2 regions of the Bacillus sp. WC2507 genome follow, and region 1 is predicted to be linked to the other one. Evidence: riboswitches for the same ligand, from Rfam matches in the RefSeq annotation. Region 1 holds a riboswitch; the other holds the start of a gene.
The links. Region 1 has a riboswitch for lysine ahead of ACUN28_RS14260 (amino acid permease). Riboswitches for the same ligand answer to the same signal wherever they lie in the genome.

Region 1 (3,724 bases):
CCTTTATTCCAATATTTCTCAATAAATCCATAACCAATTTCTACTGTATGTTCCTCATTTGGTTTCCCTTTAAACCCTACATCACCTAGAACGATGTCATCTTCTTTTCGAATGACATACCACGCGCCCCAAGGTAATAAATCCTTATCTTGCTTTATATTTTCTACATGCCCTACAATATGTGGACCACTATTATACCCTTGCTCGTTAGCAACGTGAATACTCTCTTCTGTACACGGCACTATATAGAGCCTTTCTGTTTCTAATTTCATGTTGATTTCCCCTTTTCAATTAAACAATACCTCAATTTTATCAGAAATAAAAAGAATATTCATTCTATTTATCAGATTTATACTTATTCTTTGAAACGAATTTAAGGAATATTCCTCTTTTAATAGTTATGTCGAATTATATTTTCAGAATTTTCTTTTATTTTTAAAGGGTTTTCCAATATTTTTTGCGAAACATTTGTATAACAATTTCTTTCTTTATTTTTTGTTACATAACAGTAGGTTCGGGTGGAGTTTTGCAAGCGTTTCCTATACAATAACCGATATTTTTTGACTTTTCCTAACAAAATATCTTGCAATATATTCAGAAACTCATTACAATTGCCATATATTAAAAATCTTAGCAATATATAAAATCCTCATCAATCCGATGAGGTAGAGGTTGCGACTTTTAAAAGTAAAACGGACGAGACACAGAGAATGTCCCTGACTTCGTTTGAAAGGAAAAGTTGCCGAAGTTTATATTTCTTCTCTGGAAGTATAAGCTGGGGCTGTCTCCGAAAGGAACAGAACTGTCACGTTTACAAAATTACCGTGTAAACGTGGGGTGCTATCTTAACGGAAGGGTATGATGGGGTGGTTATTTGTGAAACGTTCCGCCAAATTCCTTTGGCGGTTTTTTGTATTTTTCTCCCCCGCTCCTTCCTAACCTACAAGAAAAGGAGTGTTGAACATGAATAGCGCAACAAATCAATCTACCTCTAAAACGCAAACTACACAAGGACAAGGTGAATTAAAACGCGGATTAAAATCTCGTCACCTTACGATGATTTCTCTCGGTGGTACAATCGGTACCGGACTATTTCTTGCTAGCGGTGGTGTTATCCATTCTGCTGGTCCTGGCGGTGCATTAATTGCATACGCCGCAATTGGAATTATGGTTTACTTTTTAATGACAAGCTTAGCTGAACTCGCAGCTTACATGCCTGTTACTGGATCTTTTAGTACGTACGCAACAAAGTTTGTTGATCCATCACTTGGCTTTGCACTTGGATGGAACTATTGGTATAACTGGGCCATTACAATTGCTGCTGAACTAGCTGCTGTAACATTAATTATGAAATTTTGGTTCCCAGATACTCCTTCTCTTATTTGGAGTGGATTATGTTTAGCTATTATTTTCCTTTTAAACTATTTATCTGTTAAAGGGTTTGGTGAATCTGAATATTGGTTCGCACTTATTAAAGTAGTTACTATTATTATCTTTTTAATTGTCGGCTTCATGATGATTTTTGGAATTATGGGCGGCGAATCTGTTGGCTTTAAAAACTTCACTGTTGCAGATGCACCATTTAATGGCGGCATTATGGCAATTATCGGTGTATTTATGGCTGCTGGTTTCTCCTTCCAAGGAACTGAATTATTAGGAGTAGCTGCTGGTGAAACTGCTGATCCAGAGCGTAACATTCCAAAAGCAATTCGCTCGATCTTTTGGCGTATTCTTTTATTCTATATCCTTGCGATTCTCGTTATCGGTTTATTAATTCCTTATACGACTGAAAGCCTTGCTGCAAGCGATGTAACAGTAAGTCCATTTACACTTATTTTTGAAAAAGCGGGCGTTGCCTTTGCTGCTTCTGTTATGAACGCTGTTATTTTAACGGCAGTACTGTCTGCTGGTAACTCTGGTATGTATGCATCAACTCGTATGCTTTGGGATCTAGCTCGCCAGGGAAAAGCACCAAAGTTTCTTGGTAAATTAGATAGCCGCGGTGTACCTGTTAACGCATTAATCGTAACGTCAATTGTCGGTAGTATCGCTTTTATTGCCTCATTATTCGGTGACGGTGTTGTATACATTTGGTTATTAAACGCATCTGGAATGTCTGGCTTTATCGCATGGGTCGGAATCGCAATTAGTCATTACCGTTTCCGTAAAGCATATATCGCTCAAGGTAAAGATTTAAAAGACTTACCATATAGAGCGAAATGGTTCCCGTTCGGTCCAATCTTCGCATTTGCACTTTGTGTCATCGTAATTTTAGGTCAAAACTACGGCGCATTTATGGGCGAATCAATCGATTGGAACGGTGTACTCGTTTCTTATATCGGTTTACCACTCTTCTTAGTACTATGGTTAGGATATAAATTTACGAAGAAAACGAAAGTGATTCCGCTTGATAAATGTGAACTAAAATAAAGTAAAACGAGCAAACAAATTTGTTTGCTCGTTTTTTATTCCAATGCTTCTCCCTTCCCTATTGCTCCTGTTTTTGCAATAATAAAGGAAATATAAATAAAGGTTGGGATACCATGAACATTCGTATTACTGATGAAGCAAAAGCAGCTATACATAGATTAGAACGTGAAGACAAAAAGATCATTCGCATTAGAGGAACAATGACAAACTCTTGTAGTATTTTCGTTGATGTGGATTTAATTTGGGATACATATGATGCAGATGACGTTGTATATGAAGATGCAGAGCTTATCGTACAAATGGATTCATTCACGAAAGACTACACTGGTGATACGGTGAAACTTGATTATAAGACGACTGGTTTTAGTATTACGACTCCGAGTGAGACTTTGGTTTATGGATTGTCGATTAAAAAATAAAAATTGTTTTTATTTGACCACCGAGGTGAAAACATGGGTAAATATGTTCCGTTGAAATTTTTATTTAATGAAGAATTAGTAGAAAGTATGGCTGATTCTATTTGTAAACACGATCCTACTTTCTCGAAAAGAAACTTCGTATCTTCCGTAACATGTAAAGTTGAAAGTTTAGAGTTAAAGCAGCGTATTGAAGTAATTGCAGATGAATTACACAATGCTTTACAAAAAGATTTTCATGCAGCAATACATATATTACTGAAAACATTGGGACCAGAAAATACAACAGAAGTAGGCACATTTACAAACGGATATATGTACATGCCTATTGCAAAATACGTTGAAAAATATGGGCTTAACGATTTTGAAACCTCATTCAACGCAATGTATGAAATAACAAAAAGGAATACTGCTGAATATGCCATTCGGCCTTTTCTTGAAACATATCATGAAGATACACTAAACATATTACAACAGTGGATTCATGACGAAAACAGCCACATTAGGAGATTAGTTTCCGAAGGTACAAGACCAAGACTTCCTTGGGCTAAAAAAATAGGAGCTCTGAAAGGTGACTTTAAGAACAATTTAAAACTTTTAGAGTCATTAATGAATGACCCTTCTAAATATGTCCAAAAATCAGTAGCCAATCATATTAACGATATTACGAAAGAAGATAAAGAACTCGTTTTTCAATGGTTGCAGCAATTACGCGATAACCAGTATCCTGTTAACCCTTGGATTATAAAACATGGGTTACGAACGGTGCTTAAAAATGGTACTTTACCAAAAGATTTTTCTTTTTAAGTATTTTAAACAAAAACGCTTATGCTTCAAAAATGAAGTATAAGCGTTTTTTCCTTTTATATAAAGCAATT
Region 2 (3,724 bases), 1.2 Mb from region 1:
CGATATTCGTAAATCCTGCCGCTATCATTAAGGCTATTAACATAAAAATATGTACGATAAATACTTTTTGTTTTGGAAATGGCAACAGCCATATGACACCAAAAATAATTTCTAGCAATCCAATTATTTTAAGTACAAAAATACTATGTTCAGTTGAACCAATCATCACAGATAGCATCTTTACTTCTTCTGAATGAGTAAAAACTAGTTTCGGCACTATCCCTTGATACATCCATACAAAAGCAAATAAAAAACATACGAGCCAATATGTCATTGTTTTTCTAATTAGTAATCTAGGATGAAGTCCCTTTTCTAACCATAATTTTAAAGCATCAAAACTCCAAGCTGTCGCCCAACCTAATAACGGACGAAACATATAGGAATCTATTACACTCCCTATACGACCAAACCTCGTATCATAATCATATTGCGTCTCAAAATGAATGTGTTCTTCGGTCGGTGTATACTTCCAATAACCACGCCCTATTTGAATAAGAGATAATTTACTATCTGTCCAAAATTTTAAAGAAGAAATTCTTTCACCCGTTTCTTTTCTTATCTCACCTATTGATTCCCCTTCTCCAGCTATTTCAAGTCCAAATCCGATCTTTGTTTTATATAAAAACTTCTGTGGTTCTCCTTCTTTTTTCTCTAAATAAGAAATTTCAGTAAAGCGGGCATCCCACTCTGTATGTATATCTGGTTCCTGCGTATATTCCCATAATTTCTCCATTGTTGTGTTCATTTCTGCCGAAACATAAATAGGCTTTTCCCTCTTCATTCTTCCACCTCCAATGCACTATAAATTTAATGTACATGCAATGAATTTATTTTGCTACATTTTTCACAAACTTCCCCATAAAAAAAGAAAGAATTTTTAAAATATATATAAAACACTTGATTCCCCGAAAAATTTAAATTATTATAAAACAAATGTTACCAACAACTTCATAAATCAAACACTCTCGCCTAAAACGTGAGATAGAGGTTGCGATACTTATGAGTAGTCTAATGGAGACACAGAGATGTCTATGAACTTAGATGAAAGGAAGTATTGCCGAAATTGATAAATTTCTCTGCATTTATCAATTGGGGCTGTTTTCGAATAGAAACAGAACTGTCATATGTACAGACGTGTACGTATGAAGAGCTATCTACAAAAAAGAGATATCATTTTTTATGATATTCCTTTTTTGGCGGTTTTTTTATTAGCTCCGTTTTCTGTTTCCCTTTTCCTGTAACAGCACCATCCTCACTTATTTGAGATGGTGTTTTTTGTTTGTCTTTCTGGTAACTACAGGAGTATTGGGATTTATATATTTCCTAATCTATTCTTAAAAATAGACGAAAGAAGGAATTTGTAATGGAAACAATTGTTCAAAAATTTGGTGGCACTTCTGTCGGAAGCGTCGAACGCATTCAACATGTAGCAAATTTAATTATTGAAGAATATGAACGAGGTCATAGCATTGTCTCTGTCGTTTCAGCAATGGGAAAAAGCACGGATGAACTTGTCGCACTCGCTAACGCTATTACAGAAAATCCAAGTAAACGTGAAATGGATATGCTTCTATCTACAGGAGAACAAGTAACTATTTCATTATTAACGATGGCACTGCAAGCAAAAGGCTATCATGCAATTTCATTAACAGGATGGCAAGCTGGTATTACGACAGAATCTGTACATAGTAATGCACGGATTACTGACATTCATACAGATCGTATTCAATCTTATCTTGCCGAAGGCACGATTGTTATTATAGCTGGGTTCCAAGGAGTCAGTGAAGAACATGAAATTACAACACTTGGACGCGGTGGCTCTGATACAACTGCTGTTGCATTAACCGCTGCACTGAAAGCAAAAAAATGTGATATTTACACGGATGTGACAGGCGTATACACGACGGACCCACGAGTTGTAAAAGACGCTTATAAATTAGATGAAATTTCTTATGACGAAATGTTAGAACTTGCAAACCTCGGTGCTGGTGTATTACACCCGCGTGCGGTTGAGTTTGCTAAAAATCATAATGTCGTTTTAGAAGTTCGCTCAAGTATGGAACAAGAAAACGGAACAATTGTAAAAGGAGAATGTAACATGGAACAACAATCAATCGTTAAAGGTATTGCATTTGAAGATAATATTACACGCGTCACAATGAAAGGATTGGAACAAGGTGCACTTTCAACAGTTTTCTCTACATTAGCAGCGGCACATATTAATGTAGATATCATCATTCAAAGTATTACAAATGAAGGAACTGTTCACCTCTCCTTCTCAATCCACTCTAATGATTTAAGAGAAACTTTAGAGGTATTGGAACAAAATCAAGAAACACTACACTATGAATCTGTAGAATATGAAAATCATTTAGCAAAAGTATCAATTGTAGGATCAGGTATGGTATCTAACCCAGGTGTCGCTGCGAATATGTTCACTACTTTAAAAGAAGAAAATATTCATATTAAAATGGTAAGTACATCAGAAATTAAAGTGTCTGTCGTTATTGACCGCCTTCATTTAGTAACAGGTGTGGAGGCACTGCATCAATCATTTATGGCGAAAGTTGAGCCTTTGGTTCAGATGAGTTAATTTTACATTTGGATTACAGCTTACAAACCCATATTAATCTATTTCCTTCCTATATAAATAGAAAGCTGTTTGCTTTGTATAGAGTGACAAGAAAGTTATTTACAACAATCGAGCCATTTGCGTACAGGATAGGAATATTTTGTGGGAAACTCGAAGTTATTTTATCGAATAGCAACTACATTATCAAATTCTTGAAATGATAGCATTCACGAAATAAAGTTCGCGCATATTTCAATAGTAGAGGATTTAGGAAGTGTTGTTCGTTAACAAGGTGTTATATACTATACCCGAAAACACTTTGTCACATTTTCCTACACTGTGACAAGGTGTTTTTTGTTTAGAAGAGATTTTAGTATAATTATAAGGATAATTAGATAATAAATTTATACATATAAGGAGATAAAGACTATGACAAACAACAGATTACTACGAATGGACAATGTCAGCATCGTTGTAGAATCCCTTGATAACGCAATCTCTTTCTTCGAGGAGATTGGCTTGAATCTCGAAGGGCGAGCTACTGTTGAAGGTGAATGGGCTGGTCGCGTAACAGGACTCGGTTCCCAGTGCGTAGAGATTGCTATGATGGTTACGCCAGATGGTCACAGCCGAATTGAACTTTCGCGATTTCTCACCCCACCTACTATAGCAGATCACCGGGCAGCTCCTGTAAACGCCCTCGGTTATCTGCGCGTCATGTTCACCGTTGAAGACATTGATGAAATGGTATCCAGACTTACTAAGCATGGTGCAGAGCTCGTTGGCGAAGTAGTTCAGTATGAGAACTCGTATCGACTCTGCTACATTCGTGGAACCGAAGGAATTTTAATCGGTTTAGCGGAAGAACTCGGTAACAAATAAGTAGGTGATGTTTTATAAAAAACCTTTACTGAAGTGAAAATATTTGAAGAAAATTCTTATTCAATAAAAAGAGCACTATTGTTGAATAAAACTTAGATTTTTAACCCCGTCCTAGCTTTAGAACGGGGTTATGCTTGTTTGAAATTTTTAACATACTATCAACATCCCAAAATCATTATAAAACAATTCAATTACTTGTTATACCCTTTCCTAGGAAATATAACGGACTCTTCTCACTTCTTATCATATATATCTTTTCTATTAAAAAAC

Region 2: it holds a riboswitch for lysine, as region 1 does, so the genes downstream of both, ACUN28_RS20630 (aspartate kinase) here and ACUN28_RS14260 (amino acid permease) in region 1, are expected to answer to the same signal.

The regions. Positions count from the first base shown of each region.
Region 1 is NZ_JBQXPN010000001.1:2,674,154-2,677,877, reverse strand. It holds gene ACUN28_RS14265 (GNAT family N-acetyltransferase) at 1-272, opposite strand, end outside; lysine riboswitch at 659-851, shown strand; gene ACUN28_RS14260 (amino acid permease) at 964-2,430, shown strand; gene ACUN28_RS14255 (iron-sulfur cluster biosynthesis family protein) at 2,544-2,849, shown strand; gene ACUN28_RS14250 (DNA alkylation repair protein) at 2,883-3,653, shown strand.
Region 2 is NZ_JBQXPN010000001.1:3,917,166-3,920,889, forward strand. It holds gene ACUN28_RS20625 (DoxX-like family protein) at 1-781, opposite strand, end outside; lysine riboswitch at 975-1,161, shown strand; gene ACUN28_RS20630 (aspartate kinase) at 1,364-2,593, shown strand; gene ACUN28_RS20635 (VOC family protein) at 3,002-3,454, shown strand; gene ACUN28_RS20640 (helix-turn-helix domain-containing protein) at 3,688-3,724, opposite strand, start outside.